DNA from 2 places in the Paenibacillus sp. FSL M8-0142 genome. Region 1 is predicted to be linked to the other one. Evidence: a T-box and tRNA genes for the amino acid it is inferred to sense, from the RefSeq annotation. Region 1 holds a T-box; the other holds one or more tRNA genes.
The links. The T-box of region 1 lies ahead of pheS (phenylalanine--tRNA ligase subunit alpha). A T-box ahead of a tRNA ligase gene usually reads a tRNA of that ligase, here a tRNA-Phe.
Positions count from the first base shown of each region.

Region 1 (8,274 bases):
TTTTCTCTGACAACTGCAATGATGTTGCAGGCGTTTCTCTACGGTGCTGGAGAAGAGATTTGGTGTGTCTGAAAAATGGGATTCGGGGTGCCTTTTTTTATTTCCTGATTTAAAGGACTTCATTCCGGGTTGAACAGCAATTCCCACCCACGGTCAGCGGGTTTCTATTCGGATGTTCGGCATCCGAACACAACAGCCTGTATTTTGACTAGACAGCGCGTGTGCTGAATGCGGAGGGGTTGTCGAATCAATCCGTCCATTTCATAAACACATCCGCATCTCGTTCTCGATGATCCGCCGTAGGCCATGGCCTGCGGTTTTTTTAATGGATTTTTCAGGGAGGATGAGGTTATATGACGATGATCTTAAAGGCTAAGGATATAGGAATGGAGCTGCAGGGAAAGCCGCTGTTCGAGGGGATACACCTGGAGGTGGCAGAGGGGGAGCGCATCGCCCTGTATGGACGAAACGGAATGGGGAAATCCACGCTGCTGTCGATCCTGGCAGGAGAGCGCCAGCCGACGAACGGGACGGTCGAGGCTGTACTGCCAAGGGAACGATGGGGCTGGATGCGGCAGCAGGATGAGCCTGACGAATCCGAGATGACGGCGCTCGAAATGGTTCGCAGCCGCAGCGAATCGTCCCTTTGGGAGCTTAAGCAGCAGCTTGCAGCTATAGAGAAGCAGATGCAGGCAACTGACGCTGATGCTATGGATCGGCTGGTTGAGCAGTACGGGAATCTGTTAGAGCGCTATGAGTCCGGTGGAGGCTTCCAGTGGGAGACTGAAGTCGAGAAGGCCATGACGATGCTCGGCATCGGGCCGGACGTATGGCCTGTCCCCTATAAAGAGCTCAGCGGTGGACAAAAGACCAAGGTGATGCTGGGCGCTCTGCTCGTACGAAACCCCAAATTTTTGCTTCTGGATGAGCCGACCAATCATCTCGACAGCGAGAGTCTGGTCTGGCTGGAGCAGTGGCTTGTTTCCTCATATAAAGGGACCGTGCTGTTCGTATCCCATGACAGGGAATTCATCGACCGCGTCGCCACCACGGTGTGCGAGCTGTCCGCCACCGAGCTGCGGAGGTATCGGGGGGGATACACGGATTACCGTAGGGAGAAAGAGCGTGAGCTGCGTGAGCAGGAAGCCCTCTACCGCAAACAGGAGCTGGCCCGCAAAGCGCTGGAGGAATCGATTCGCAGATATGAGGAATGGTTCCATAAAGCGCATAATTCGGCAGGGGATGGAGATGTCCGGATTACGGCTAGCTACTATAAAGCTAAAGCCAAGAAGAACATTTCGCGATACCATGCCAAGGAGAAGGCGCTCGAGCGGCTGGAAGCGGAGCGTGTAGATAAGCCGCGGAGCGATCCGAAGCTGAAAATGGAGCTGGAAGCGGAGAATATCGGTGCCAGAACCCTGCTGCGCGTGAAGGAGATGAGCTTCGGATTCGGAGACCGCCTGCTGTTTGACCGTTTCAGCTTTCAGTTGAACCGAGGGGATCGTCTCGCAGTCCGGGGGCCGAACGGAAGCGGGAAAACGACGCTGCTTAAGCTTCTGCTAGGCGAAATAACGCCGACGGAAGGAACCGTCGCCTGGCATCCTGCCGTCAAAATCGGGTACTTCTCCCAGCAGCTCGAAGGGCTGGAGGATGACATGACCTTGCTGGACAGTCTGCTTGCCATTCCTGGAATGACGCAGAGCCATGCCCGAACGCTGCTCGGATGCTTCCTGTTCCGCCGGGACGACGTCTTCAAGCAGATCGGTCAGCTCAGCATGGGGGAGAAATGCCGGACCGCCTTCCTGAAGCTGTATTTTAGCGGGGCCCATCTTCTGGTGCTTGATGAACCGTCCAACTATTTGGATGTGGATACACGCGAGGTGATTGAAGAGGTCCTCGTCCGCTTTCCGGGAGCGATTGCGCTCGTATCGCATGACAGATACCTGGTTCGCAAAGTCGCCAACCGGCTTCTGACTCTGCAGCCAGGCGGAGCTCCAGTCTGGTTCGAGGGGAGCGTGGCAGAAGAAGAGGAGCATATGGCCCGTGTCGGGGTGATCAGGGGAGATACCGACAAGGAGAATCGCAGGATGGAGCTGGAGTACCGGATTCAAGAGCTGCTTGGACTCTCGGCCGGAGAGGGTGGAGCCGAGCAGGCGGAGGATTGGCTCGCCGAAATCCGGACGCTCCGGTATGAGCTGGCCCGGCTGCAAGGTGAATAAGCGCGTGCCAATACGGGTAAACCTTCTTGTATAAGGCATTTCGGGTAAATGCAACTTGCCATATGTCGAAAGGTTGCATATAATATACCCTATAAATTCGATTTGCCATAGCGTTTAAATGCGTGGATGGAGAAGAGTAGTCAGTGCTTCCGTACAGGGAAGAGATGCCGCAGATTGAGAGCGTCTCGATGGAATCAGGCTGGTGAAGTTCGCTCCGGAGCAGTTCCCTGAACACGGCAGAACGCCGTACAGTAGGGGATAACGGGTCCGATTCGTTACGTCGGTCAAGTGAGCATATGTCCGCTTATATTAGGGAATGTCGGTGTGTTCAAGCCGCATTCTTAAGAAGCTGGTATGCTAACAAGGGTGGTACCACGGTCTTTTCGTCCCTTTCTGGGAGAAAAGGCCTTTTTTATTTGCAAGGAAAAAGGCAAGTACGAGTTCATGAAGGGGTGTGCGAACAGCAATGAAAGAGAAATTGGAAGCATTAAAGCAAGAAGCATTAGCACAGTTGCAGGACGTAAGCGATCCGCAACGCTTGAATGATCTGCGGGTGAAATACCTCGGTAAAAAAGGAGCGCTGACGGAAATTTTGCGCGGCATGGGCCAGTTAAGTGCCGAAGAGCGCCCGGTGATCGGACAGGTGGCGAACGATGTCCGCGGAGCGATTGAGGAGGTCATCGCCAGCAAGCAGGAGGCGTTCCTCCAGCAGGAGACGGAGGAGCGGCTGCGCGCGGAGAAGGTGGATGTTACGCTGCCGGGAAGGAAGCTTGCGCAAGGCGCGATTCATCCGCTCAGCAAAGTCATCCAGGATATCGAGGACATTTTCATTGGAATGGGTTACCGCGTCGCCGAGGGGCCGGAGGTGGAGACCGATTATTTCAATTTCGAGGCGTTGAATTTGCCGAAAAACCACCCGGCGCGCGACATGCAGGACTCCTTCTATTTGACGGAGGATTTGCTGATGCGTACCCAGACTTCTCCAGTGCAAGCGCGGACGATGCTGGCGATGGAAGGGGAAGTTCCGGTTAAAATTATCTGCCCGGGCCGGGTATTCCGCCGGGACGACGATGACGCGACCCACTCGTTCCAGTTCCACCAGATCGAAGGTCTGGTCATCGGGGAGAATATCCGGATGAGCGACCTTAAGGGAACGCTGCTGCAATTCGTACAGGAAATGTTCGGGGAGAATACGCAGATTCGCCTGCGTCCAAGCTTCTTCCCGTTCACCGAGCCGAGCGCCGAAGTGGATGTGTCCTGCGTGAAGTGCGGCGGCAGCGGATGCCGCGTGTGCAAGCATACCGGCTGGCTCGAAATTTTGGGCTGCGGCATGGTTCATCCAAAAGTCCTGGAGATGGGCGGCTACGATCCGGAAAAATACAGCGGCTTTGCATTCGGCATGGGAGTCGAGCGGATCGCCATGCTGAAATACGGCGTGGATGACATCCGGCATTTCTTCAACAACGATACGGCATTTTTGAAGCAGTTCACGCGGATCTAACTTAAACAAGATAAGGGAAGTGAATATACAATGAGAGTTTCAACGGATTGGTTGTCCGATTATATATCGCTCGAGGGCGTTAGCGCCGAGGAGCTTGCCGGGCGGATTACGTCAGCCGGCATCGAGATCGACGTCATCGAGAAGCGGAATCAGGGCATCAGCAAGGTCGTCGTCGGCTACGTGAAGAGCAAGGAAAAACACCCGGACGCGGATAAGCTTAACGTCTGTGTAGTGGATGCGGGGCAGGAGGAAGACCTGCAAATCGTGTGCGGGGCAAAGAACGTTGACGCCGGACAGAAAGTGCCGGTCGCTCTTGTCGGCGCGAAGCTTCCGGGCGGCCTGGACATTAAGAAAGCGAAGCTGCGGGGCGTGCTGTCCCAAGGGATGATCTGCTCGGCCAAGGAGCTGGGCATGAACGATAAGCTGCTGCCGAAGGAGCTGCAGGAGGGAATTTTGGTGCTGCCTGCCGATACCGAGATCGGCAAGCCGATCGTCGAAGTGCTCGGCTTGAACGATGAGGTGATGGAGCTGGATCTTACGCCGAACCGTTCCGATTGCTTGAGTATGCTCGGGGCAGCCTACGAGGTAAGCGCGATCCTTGGACGGGAGCTGAGCCTGCCAGAGCCGGAGAAAGATATCGTAGAGGTGCATGAGCGCGCAGCGGATCATATCGCAGTGACCATCGGCGCGAAGGAGCAGTGCACGCATTATGCAGCACGCTATATTAGCGGAGTTACGATCGCTCCATCCCCGTTGTGGATGCAGAACCGGCTGATGGCGGCAGGGATTCGCCCGATCAATAATATCGTCGACATTACCAACTACGTCATGCTGGAGTACGGACAGCCGCTGCATGCCTTTGATGCGGATCGCCTGGAGAACGGCGCCGTGCACGTTCGGATGGCCGAAGCCGGCGAGAAGATGGTGACGCTTGACGGCCAGGAGCGTACGCTTGCTCCTCATATGCTGGTCATCGCGTCCGGCGGCAAACCGGTGGCCCTTGCCGGCGTTATGGGCGGCTTGGATTCCGAGGTTACGGACAATACCGTGAACATTTTCCTCGAATCGGCCAAATTTGACGGCGGCACCGTCCGCAAAACATCCCGACAACTGGGGCTTCGCTCCGAAGCCAGCTCGCGCTTCGAGAAGGAAGTGGATCCTGCAGTAGTTATCCCGGCATTGAACCGGGCGGCCTCCCTGATGGCGAAATATGCCGGGGGCAAGGTGCATCAAGGAATTGCCGAAGCGGGATCAGCGGCGTCCGAGCCGAAGGTGATCACGCTCTCGCTCGAGAAGCTGAACCGCTATCTCGGTACCGATCTGTCGCTGCTGGAGGTGAAGACGATCTTCTCCCGGCTGCATTTTGCAAGCGGTGATGCCGGTCAAGGGCTGGTGGACGTTCAAGTCCCTACCCGCCGCGGAGACATTACGCTGGATGTGGATCTGATCGAAGAGGTTGCACGCTTGTACGGCTATGACAACATTCCGACCACGCCGATCGAAGGGCCTACCACGCCGGGCTCCCTTACGAAAGCACAGGCAATCCGCCGCTCGCTCCGCAAGCTGCTGACGCATGGCGGCTTCCAGGAGGTGCTTGGGTACTCCTTCATTCATCCGAAACAGGCCGAACGATTTACCGCGTTGGAGCAAGAGGGCAAAGCGGTCAAGCTGGCGATGCCGATGAGCGAGGACCGCAGCGTGCTTCGGACCAGCCTGCTGCCGCAGTTGCTCGATATTGCCGCTTACAACCTCAATCGCAAGCAGCCGGATCTTGCGTTGTTCGAAATCGGCAACCTCTTCCACACGCATGAGGAGGTTCTGACGAAGCAGCCGCAGGAGCGTCCGGTGCTGGGTCTGCTGCTGTCGGGCCGGACAGGAGCGAAGCAGTGGAATGTGCAGCCGGCGAAGGTGGACTTCTTCGATCTGAAGGGTGCGATCGAAACCGTGCTGGATTATCTCGGCATCGCCGCAGATCAGATCAGCTATGAGGCGAACCAGCCGGCCGGCTTCCATCCTGGCCGCTCGGCATCGGTATTCGTCCAGCATGGAGGCAACAAGCAGCTTCTTGGCGTGCTGGGACAAATCCATCCGAAGCTTCAGCAGGAGCTGGATTTGGAGGATACCTACGCTGCGGAAATATTGCTTGCCCCATTGTATGAGCTGACCAATGACCGGGTGGCTTACCGTGACTTGCCGAGATTCCCGGGTATGGAGCGGGATCTGGCCATCGTGGTGAATGAAGAGGTTGAGGCAGGCTCCTTGATTCAGGTCATTCGTGAGAATGCCGGTGAACTGCTTCAGCAGGTTCAAGTATTCGACGTCTTCACCGGAAGCAAGCTTGGCGAAGGCAAGAAGAGCGTTGCGATTTCCCTGATGTACCGTCATCAGGATCGGACATTGACCGATGAAGAGGTTGCTCAGGTAACCGAAAAAGCCGTAACGGTGCTTCAGCAAACTTTTGGCGCAGAATTGAGAAAATAGCAGGAATTGTGAAAGCCCGCATCGAATCCTTTACACATCAGAGATTCGATGCGGGCTTTTTGTGGTCGAGCCTAAGATCGCCTGGAAGCGATTGTTTCGATCCTCGGTCCCGGAAGGTGCAGCATGAGCGTTTCTTCGCAGCATTTTTGCGCAAGAGTTGCATCCGGACGCCCGTTCGGTAGATAATGATAACCACAAGCGGCTATTGTCATAAATCAAGCTTCGGTCTGTGTCTCTACCATTCGTCTGCACTTGAGATCTCATATATAATGAAGGAAGAGGGATAGGCCAATACATCATAGATTGCACACATAATAGAAGGAGGGCACAACCGTGACAACACCGGATCGTAAAAGCGTCACCGTAGACATCTACGGGACTTCCTATAAACTTGTCGGCAGCAGCAGCGATTATACGAAACAGGTCGCAAGCTATGTGGACGAACGGATGCGCACCATATCCAAGGCGCACACCCGGCTGGATACTCCGCGAATTGCCGTCCTTGCTGCGGTACATATGGCTGAAGAAGCGCTGCAGATGCAGCATTATCAGAATGAGGCTAAGCAGCTTAATGCGGAGCGTAACGAGCTGCGTTCCGAGCTGGCGCGTGTTCAGGGGCTGCAGATTGAGCAGCAGGAAAGGCATCGCCAGCAGAGCGAGCTGATGGAGCGCAAGCTTGCGGAGCAGACCGCTCTGGCTGAGGAATATCGGAGCGCGAAAGAGACGCTGACGGCTGAATCCGAGCGAACCAAGGAGCTGCTGCAGAAGGAATCTGCGCGTGTGTCTGAGCTGCAGCAGGATAAGCAGCAGCTGGAAGGGCAGCTGAAGAAGCAGCGCGAAGAGCTTGAGCGGCGGCACCAGCAGGCGCTGGAGGAAATGAAGCGGCGACATGAAAGCCAGCTGCAGCAATTGAACGGAGCCCATAAGCAGGCGCTGGAGAAGCTGGAGCAGCAGTATCAGGCTTCCGCCAAGGAGGAAGCCGAGAAGCATGCCCAGCATGCCAAGAAGCTGGAGGAGTCCTTCAAGCAGGAGGCGCTTCAGAAAGACCGGCAGCATACAGCCGCCGTACAAGAGCTGGAGCAGCAGCTGTCGGATCAGCGAAGCCGGGGAGGTCAGCTGCAGTCGCGCCTGGCAGCGGCCGAGAAGGAGCTGGGCGTAGTCAAGAGCGAGTCCCAGAAGCTGAAGGAGGATTTGCTTCAGGCAAGGCAGCAGGTCAAGAGCGCCGAGCAGGAGCTGCAGAAGCTTCGGAGTCAAGTGCAGCAGCTGAGCGAGGAGCGGGACAGCCTGAAAGCCGAATCCGCCAAGTCGGAAGAGGAGCGGCGCCGCCTTCAGAAGCTCGTTGTGGATGCGAATCAGACTTCGAGGAAGCAGCAGGAGGAGCTGCAGCGGTTGAGCCAGGAGCTTCAGTCTTGGCGTACGCTGGCCGATCAGCGTAAAGTGGAGACCGGCGAGCTCGAGATGCGGATTGTGGAGCTGATGGAAGGCAACGAAAGCCTGGAGGAAGGCATGAGAGGCCTCCAGGATGAAATCGGCGTTCTGAAGGACGAAGCCGAACGCGCGAATGCCGATCGCAAAGCGGCCCGGCAGGAATTGCTCGAGCTTCAGCACCGGTATGACGAGCTGGAGAAGCTGGGCAAGGAAGCGGAGAGCCGCGAGGAAGAAACGCATAAGCTCTATGCGATGCTCGAGGAGGAATACGATACGCTTTCAAGTCAGCTGGACGAGCTTCGCCGCAAGGCAAATGCAAGCGAGGAGCACAGTCAGGAGCTTGCGAAGCGATTAAGAGAGGCAGAGGAACGGGCGGCTCACTGGCAGGAGCAATGCGAGCAGTGGATGGCGGAGCGGGACCAGCTCGCGGAAGAGACGGAGCGGCTTCAGGCCGAACGCGAGGAATGGAAGACATCCCGGGACGCGCTGGAAGAGGAGCTGACTTCCTGGCAGCGAGAAATCGCTTCAGCTAAGGAAGCCTGCGAGCGAATGGAGAGCGAGAAGAAGGATGCCGAGGCGCAGTACGCCGAGCTGGGCGAGCAGTATGAGCTCGTTATGCATCAATACCGGCTGCTGCAGGCCGAA
Region 1 covers NZ_CP152008.1:1,366,713-1,374,986, forward strand. The annotation lists gene abc-f (ABC-F type ribosomal protection protein) at 354-2,219, shown strand; T-box leader at 2,334-2,613, shown strand; gene pheS (phenylalanine--tRNA ligase subunit alpha) at 2,686-3,720, shown strand; gene pheT (phenylalanine--tRNA ligase subunit beta) at 3,751-6,201, shown strand; gene NSQ46_RS06450 (hypothetical protein) at 6,535-8,274, shown strand, end outside.

Region 2 (8,274 bases), 410 kb from region 1:
GCCACCTGGCGCTGGGCTTTGTCAAAATCCTTATCCAGCGTTCTGCCAACCGCCGTGGCGGTCATCGAAATGGCGAACAGCTGCTGGGACACCGCATCGTGCAGCTCGCGGGCCAGTCGCTGCCTCTCTTCGACGATCGCCGTCACCCGGGCTTGCTCCGCCAGCTGGGCGTTATTGGTCGACAGCCGCTGCAAGGAGGAGACCTGGTCCTCCCAACGCTTGCTGATGCGCACCAGCTGCTCGCCCAGCCGTCCGACTTCGTCCTCCCCGATATCCGGCATCACATCGGTCAGACTACCCTTCTCCCAGCTTACCAGCGTTTCCCGTACAAGATCAATTCTTCGTTTGACCCGATATCCTTGATAAAACCCATAAATGGCCCCAAGACCGACCGGCAGAAGCACGATGGTGATCAGCGCTTCAATCCGCCCCTTCCAGGTCTCAAACGGCTGTAAGTACCCGTATGTATACAGCAAGTACAACACGATCAGCATGACAACCAATCCCAGAAGGGCTCCCTCGCGCATGCTACGGGTTATGATGTTTGCTTTTTTTTCCGTTTCCACGGGGCAACCCTCCTGATTGGTATCCAAATCCAATGTATGAATAAGTCATTTACGTCATTCGTATACTCAAATCTCCGCCTAAATACGAAACGATGAATTTCACTTTATATTCGCTCGTCTCATAGTTGGGAGATTGATAACGTACGCGATTCATGATGCCCGTCTCCTTCCGGTCGCCCATATGGATCGATCCGAACAGGATGAAGGCCTCGATTTCCACCCCGTAATAATCGGGGATCATCAGATCGATATCCCCAAGCAAACCGTGAAACATCATAACCGTATGACGCTCCTCCGGCAGAGCCAGGGACAGGTCCACATCAGCTTCTCCGAGCACATGCCATATGCTCAGACTGCGCATAACCCATGGCGACTGGTCCCAATCGAAGTTGGACATAAAGCTTTGCTTCTGGACATAGCCGGTTGTACCATGCGCCCGTCTGGATTTTCCGTAGAAAATGCCAAGCGAGATCAGGCTGACGCCGATAATCAGCATGAGGTGCTCCAGCATCAGCATGACAGCTCCGACCCCGAGCAGAATGTAGCCTCTCTTCACTTGGCCTGTGCGGACCTGAAGCACGCCTGCAAACATGAGCAACAGGGCGACAATGGTAAAGAAACCGAACCATCGGCCGAAGAGCATAATAAAACCTAAACAGATGAACCCTACTGCGATCCAGCGGTTTCGATCCATGTCGCACCTCCTTGATGACGAAATATAAAGCCGGGAAAAGCCATATCCATGAGGAGCCCCTCACGGTATGGCTTTGTCCTATACTACTCGGACTGCTTCATCCGTATAGCATATCATATGAACCCGGAATTTCGCATACGGTTTTTCATTTATTTTGCTAAGTTTCCTGAACAATTACTCCGATTTCGAGGTGTTGTTCAGTTTGTTCTTCAGCGCTTCCAGCTGCTCATCGACTTTCAGCTGCTTCTCGGCATCCACCGGGCTGGTGTAAGCCGCGTTGTTCGGACGGTATGGTGCGCGAAGCACGTCCGCTTCTGCCTCCATCTGCATGATTTTTTCCTCCATGCGGTGGAAGCCCATCGAAGCGCTGCCGCTCTCAATCGTATGCAAGCTGCTCACTTGAGACATTTGCTTCTTGGCTTTGGCCATTTGCGCACGAGCAACGAGCTCATTGCGCTTGTTGCGCATTTTATAGAACTCGTCTTTCATTTGATGAAGCTGGGCAACCAGTTCTTTAGCTTGGGATTCCGATTGCAGGTGCAGCTCGGAGTACTCGGTAACTTTTTGATCGAAGTAGATTTTTTCCTCCAGAAGCTTGCGTGCAACTTCTTCCTGACCGTTCTTCAGAGCCAGCTCGGCTTGTGCCTCGCGCTGTGCAGCCATCTTAACCGCTTCGTCCACGCGCTGCTTCATCCGGCGCTCATTCGCCATTTGCTTCGCTACGGTTACTTCTGCCTCGTGAATTTCTGCTTCCATGTCGCGCAGATACTGGTTCAACATTACAATCGGGTCTTCTACCTTATCCAGCAGCTCATTCACCGACGCCTTTGTCATATCTTTAATTCTTTTAAATACTCCCATGTTACTTATCTCCCTTCTCATAATCCGATAGTTTTTTCTTCAACTCTTCAATTTCTTTTTGCAATGCCTTCTTCTCGATGTCTTGCATCATCGCATCCAGACCGGAATCGGCGGATGCGTTATTCCGGGGACCATAGCCTGGATCCGGCCGGCCGGAGCGATCATATTTCGGTCCAAAGCCGCCTTCATTCGGGTATCCTGGACGACCATAGTTATCGTTATAGCCGTTATATCCGGGTCCAGGTGCATCATTGAAACGATAGCCTCCATGTCCTCCATGTCTTCCATGAGGTGCGTATGGATCGTGGTAATACGGCGGCTCTTTGGAAACAACCAACGTCGCGATCAGGTAAATTAATAGTGTTGTACCGCCAGTGAAAAAGATACTGACTACAAATATAATTCTGAGGATGGTCGATTCGACTCCGAAATAATCGGATAGGCCGCCGATCAACCCGGTAAACATTTTGTCTCGGGTAGAACGGTACAATCTAGTCATGATTACTCCTTTCCGCTGTCATTCAGCTTTTGCTTCAAACGGGCAAGCTCCTTTTCGAGTACGGAAGAGACGGTATTGCCTGCCTGCTCCACATACTCTTGGCCCATCCGGCGTAAATCGCGCAAGCTTCTGGCTTCAAGCTCCCAATCGCTGATGCGATCCTCGAGCCGGTTGAACATCTTCGGAACGTCTTGACCACCGTATGCACCGGTGCGTTCATTCATCTTCTGCTGCAGACGGAGTGTCTCCATTCGGGCAACATAGTATTGACGCTTGCTGTATACGGTTTGATACTCCATGCGGAGCTCCCCGAGCTGCTCTTCAATCTCTCTCAGCGATTCCAGGCTGGTAGACAACAAGCCTTGGTATTGTTCAATCTTTTCTTCATAAATCAACTTCTCTTGAAGTGCCAGCTTCGCCAGATGATCCTCACCGGCTTTCAATGCAAGCAGCGCTTGTTCCTCACGCTTATCCCGCATCGTCTCGGCTTGGTCAACCTGCTGCTTCAGCTGCCTGGAGTGAGTCTGGCATTGCTGCAGAAGCTTCTCGGCTTCCGTGATGTCTTGTCTGGTCGAATGAAGGAACTGGTCGATCAATCGAACCGGATCCTGACTCTGCTCGAGTCTTTCATTCAAGGTTGCAACGGTAATATCTCGTATCCGTCTGAAAACACTCATTTGGGTTTAGCCCTCCTCTTCTATCAACTTCTTATCCTTAACTTCAGCTGGCTGTTATCCTATAATCGCATTTAGTAACGCGGTCTTCCCTTCTTGAATCGGGACAACCCATAGATGATCAGGATAATACCGAGTACCGGACCGATGAGCCAAGACAGCTTACCCATCAACCAGATGACGCCGATACCGAGAATGATCCACCCGATCAGAGCGTTGCCTCTCCGAATTCCGTAATATCCCAAAGCGATCATCAGAACGGGAAGCAAAAGACTGAACAACCATCCGAGCAGAGGAGCGAATACACCCAGAAGAATCAAAACCCCTAAACCAATCAGCAGGAGACTTAATCCGTTTCCTCTCGAATATCTCATTTATACACCGCCTTTCTGTCGTTTGATCGTTGTTTATGTGTTCAACCTTATGACTCTATTCTAGGTAATTTCGCGTTTCACTAAAACGGACTGCGGACGGTTTTTGCACCTAGACCTAAGTCGGGGCCTTCTATGGACCTGCGTCCAATCCATCCCTAGCCCATTTAAAGCAGGGTCAGATCGCCTATTCGCCATTTCATCCTGACGGTGTTCGATCCATAGGAACCCGCGCTCTTCTTTCATAGGAACAACGCACTTCGACAAGAAGCACATCTCACTGCAGTTGAACGCTGTCATACCAACCGATCATCAGACGAAAAACGCAAAAAAGGAATGCAGACGATAATCGTCTTGCATTCCTTTTGCATGATGCCGGTGAAGGGACTCGAACCCCCACGGTTTCCCTCACGATTTTGAGTCGCGCGCGTCTGCCAATTCCGCCACACCGGCATAAAAGCGTGCCCTAAGAGATTCGAACTCCTGACCTTTTGATTCGTAGTCAAACGCTCTATCCAGCTGAGCTAAGGGCACAGATTGGTAAATGGAGGCGCCACCCAGATTCGAACTGGGGATAAAGCTTTTGCAGAGCTGTGCCTTACCACTTGGCTATGGCGCCACAAATAAAAATGGAGCGGACGACGGGAATCGAACCCGCGACCCTCGCCTTGGCAAGGCGATGCTCTACCGCTGAGCCACGTCCGCAGAAATCATGGCTGGGGATATAGGATTCGAACCTATGCATGACGGAGTCAAAGTCCGTTGCCTTACCGCTTGGCTAATCCCCAATATGATTTTGAAATATGGGGCGATCGATGGGACTTGAACCCACGAATGCCGGAGCCACAATCCGGTGCGTTAACCCCTTCGCCACGACCGCCATATTTATAAATTTTCGATTGGCAGGGGCAGCAGGAATTGAACCCACACTAACGGTTTTGGAGACCGCTGTTCTACCTTTAAACTATGCCCCTATAAAACTGGTGGAGGATGATGGATTCGAACCACCGAACTCGTAAGAGAACAGATTTACAGTCTGCTGCGTTTGGCCACTTCGCTAATCCTCCATAGTGGTGCCGGCGAGAGGACTTGAACCCCCAACCTACTGATTACAAGTCAGTTGCTCTACCAATTGAGCTACACCGGCGTATGCAATTGTGAAACATGGTGGCTCGGGACGGAATCGAACCGCCGACACGAGGATTTTCAGTCCTCTGCTCTACCGACTGAGCTACCGAGCCTTGCGCTCTTCGTGACTTCGACGAATCCCATATCGGACACTCATCTCATCCCAAAAGTTAAAAAATGGCGGAACTGACGGGATTCGAACCCGCGATCTCCTGCGTGACAGGCAGGCATGTTAGGCCTCTACACCACAGTTCCACGAGGCACTATCGCTAATGCGATATAATTGGTTGCGGGGGCAGGATTTGAACCTGCGACCTTCGGGTTATGAGCCCGACGAGCTACCGAACTGCTCCACCCCGCGTCATTATAAAAGGGTTACATTGTTATTTATGGTGGAGGCTGAGGGGATCGAACCCCCGACCCTCTGCTTGTAAGGCAGATGCTCTCCCAGCTGAGCTAAGCCTCCGTAACAAAGCGATTTCTATCATACCAGATAACCGGCGACGAAATCAAGTCTTTTTAAAAGAAAGATGGTGACCCGTAGGGGATTCGAACCCCTGTTACCTCCGTGAAAGGGAGGTGTCTTAACCCCTTGACCAACGGGCCTTACTTAAATAATAGTGGCGGAGAGAGAGGGATTCGAACCCTCGAGACGCTTTTGACGCCTACACGATTTCCAATCGTGCTCCTTCGGCCAACTCGGACACCTCTCCATAAATGGCTCCCCGAACAGGACTCGAACCTGTGACAACTCGATTAACAGTCGAGTGCTCTACCAACTGAGCTATCAGGGAACATTATTCAGTTCAAGTGATGATTTGATCACCTGAAAACTAGATACGAAACGTCTTTGCGTTGTTTAGAATCCGTAGCATTTCCCCAATGGTTGGATCGGGGTCCCCGAAAAGTATTCGGCATCCGCTTCAAAGCTTCGCTTCACTTTTTGGGGTAATTTTAGGATAAGCCCTCGACCGATTAGTATTGGTCAGCTCCATGCATTACTGCACTTCCACCTCCAACCTATCTACCTCGTCGTCTTCAAGGGGTCTTACATACTGGGAAATCTCATCTTGAGGGGGGCTTCACGCTTAGATGCTTTCAGCGCTTATCCCGTCCGTACGTAGCTACCCAGCCATGCTCCTGGCGGAACAACTGGTGCACCAGCGGTACGTCCATCCCGGTCCTCTCGTACTAAGGACAGCTCCTCTCAAATTTCCTACGCCCACGACAGATAGGGACCGAACTGTCTCACGACGTTCTGAACCCAGCTCGCGTACCGCTTTAATGGGCGAACAGCCCAACCCTTGGGACCTACTTCAGCCCCAGGATGCGATGAGCCGACATCGAGGTGCCAAACCTCCCCGTCGATGTGGACTCTTGGGGGAGATAAGCCTGTTATCCCCAGGGTAGCTTTTATCCGTTGAGCGATGGCCCTTCCATGCGGTACCACCGGATCACTAAGCCCGACTTTCGTCCCTGCTCGACTTGTAGGTCTCGCAGTCAAGCTCCCTTATGCCTTTGCACTCTTCGAATGATTTCCAACCATTCTGAGGGAACCTTGGGGCGCCTCCGTTACTCTTTAGGAGGCGACCGCCCCAGTCAAACTGCCCGCCTGACACTGTCCCCGTACCGGATCACGGTACCAGGTTAGAACCTAGATACGATCAGGGTGGTATCCCAACGTCGCCTCCACACAAGCTGGCGCTCATGCTTCAAAGGCTCCCACCTATCCTGTACAGATCGTACCCAAATCCAATATCAAGCTGCAGTAAAGCTCCATGGGGTCTTTCCGTCTTGTCGCGGGTAACCTGCATCTTCACAGGTATTAAAATTTCACCGGATCTCTCGTTGAGACAGCGCCCAAGTCGTTACGCCATTCGTGCGGGTCAGAATTTACCTGACAAGGAATTTCGCTACCTTAGGACCGTTATAGTTACGGCCGCCGTTTACTGGGGCTTCGGTTCACAGCTTCGGAGTTACCTCCTAACCGCTCCCCTTAACCTTCCAGCACCGGGCAGGCGTCAGCCCGTATACTTCGCCTTGCGGCTTCGCACAGACCTGTGTTTTTGCTAAACAGTCGCTTGGGCCTTTTCACTGCGGCCCCCTCGGGCTATTCACCCTACCGAGGCACCCCTTCTCCCGAAGTTACGGGGTCATTTTGCCGAGTTCCTTAACGAGAGTTCTTCCGCGCGCCTTAGAATTCTCTTCTCGCCTACCTGTGTCGGTTTGCGGTACGGGCACCTTCACCTGACTAGAGGCTTTTCTTGGCAGTGTGAGATCATGACCTTCGCTACTGTAATTTTCACTCCCCATCACAGCCCAGCCTTACGATGTGCGGATTTGCCTACACATCAGCCTCACTGCTTGGACGGACATCCATCAGTCCGCGTCACTACCCTCCTGCGTCACCCCATCGTTCATAACGGTTTACGGTGGTACAGGAATTTCAACCTGTTGTCCTTCGACTACGCCTTTCGGCCTCGCCTTAGGTCCCGACTTACCCTGAGCGGACGAGCCTTCCTCAGGAAACCTTGGGCTTTCGGCGGATCAGATTCTCACTGATCTTTTCGTTACTCATACCGGCATTCTCACTTGTATGCTGTCCAGCGCTCCTTACGGTACACCTTCAACCTACATACAACGCTCCCCTACCCCTGAATCGACTTCACTCCGCCTTCGAAGTGTGTTTAACCCCTGAGAGCATTTGGTCATCCTTGATTTCATTTCAAGTCTGACAAAAATGTTCAACTCAGGCTCACTACCTCAAAGAAGCAGTGAAGTCGATTCAAGCCATAGCTTCGGTGGTGTGTTTAGCCCCGTTACATTTTCGGCGCAGAGTCACTCGACCAGTGAGCTATTACGCACTCTTTAAATGGTGGCTGCTTCTAAGCCAACATCCTGGTTGTCTGTGCAACTCCACATCCTTTCCCACTTAACACACACTTGGGGACCTTAGCTGATGGTCTGGGCTGTTTCCCTTTTGACAATGGATCTTAGCACTCACTGTCTGACTCCCGGATATAAGTCTATGGCATTCGGAGTTTGACTGAGCTTGGTAACCCTTGCGGGCCCCGCACCCAATCAGTGCTCTACCTCCACGACTCTCAATTCCGAGGCTAGCCCTAAAGCTATTTCGGGGAGAACCAGCTATCTCCGAGTTCGATTGGAATTTCTCCGCTACCCCCACCTCATCCCCGCACTTTTCAACGTACGTGGGTTCGGGCCTCCAGTGCGTGTTACCGCACCTTCACCCTGGACAGGGGTAGATCACACGGTTTCGGGTCTACGTCCACATACTCAGTCGCCCTATTCAGACTCGCTTTCGCTGCGGCTACGGCTTCTCGCCTTAACCTTGCATGGGAACGTAACTCGCCGGTTCATTCTACAAAAGGCACGCCATCACCCCTATAATGGGCTCTGACTTCTTGTAAGCACACGGTTTCAGGTTCTATTTCACTCCCCTTCCGGGGTGCTTTTCACC
Region 2 covers NZ_CP152008.1:960,176-968,449, reverse strand. The annotation lists gene NSQ46_RS04370 (sensor histidine kinase) at 1-566, opposite strand, end outside; gene liaF (cell wall-active antibiotics response protein LiaF) at 616-1,260, opposite strand; gene NSQ46_RS04360 (PspA/IM30 family protein) at 1,435-2,121, opposite strand; gene NSQ46_RS04355 (PspC domain-containing protein) at 2,123-2,620, opposite strand; gene NSQ46_RS04350 (PspA/IM30 family protein) at 2,623-3,297, opposite strand; gene NSQ46_RS04345 (hypothetical protein) at 3,369-3,668, opposite strand; tRNA gene NSQ46_RS04340 (tRNA-Leu) at 4,039-4,118, opposite strand; tRNA gene NSQ46_RS04335 (tRNA-Arg) at 4,126-4,199, opposite strand; tRNA gene NSQ46_RS04330 (tRNA-Cys) at 4,211-4,284, opposite strand; tRNA gene NSQ46_RS04325 (tRNA-Gly) at 4,296-4,370, opposite strand; tRNA gene NSQ46_RS04320 (tRNA-Gln) at 4,379-4,453, opposite strand; tRNA gene NSQ46_RS04315 (tRNA-His) at 4,470-4,545, opposite strand; tRNA gene NSQ46_RS04310 (tRNA-Trp) at 4,566-4,639, opposite strand; tRNA gene NSQ46_RS04305 (tRNA-Tyr) at 4,647-4,732, opposite strand; tRNA gene NSQ46_RS04300 (tRNA-Thr) at 4,737-4,812, opposite strand; tRNA gene NSQ46_RS04295 (tRNA-Phe) at 4,831-4,906, opposite strand; tRNA gene NSQ46_RS04290 (tRNA-Asp) at 4,972-5,048, opposite strand; tRNA gene NSQ46_RS04285 (tRNA-Met) at 5,078-5,154, opposite strand; tRNA gene NSQ46_RS04280 (tRNA-Val) at 5,184-5,259, opposite strand; tRNA gene NSQ46_RS04275 (tRNA-Glu) at 5,325-5,399, opposite strand; tRNA gene NSQ46_RS04270 (tRNA-Ser) at 5,415-5,506, opposite strand; tRNA gene NSQ46_RS04265 (tRNA-Asn) at 5,512-5,587, opposite strand; rRNA gene NSQ46_RS04260 (23S ribosomal RNA) at 5,749-8,274, opposite strand, start outside.
Region 2: it encodes a tRNA-Phe, which carries the amino acid that the T-box ahead of pheS (phenylalanine--tRNA ligase subunit alpha) is inferred to sense. The anticodon was not compared.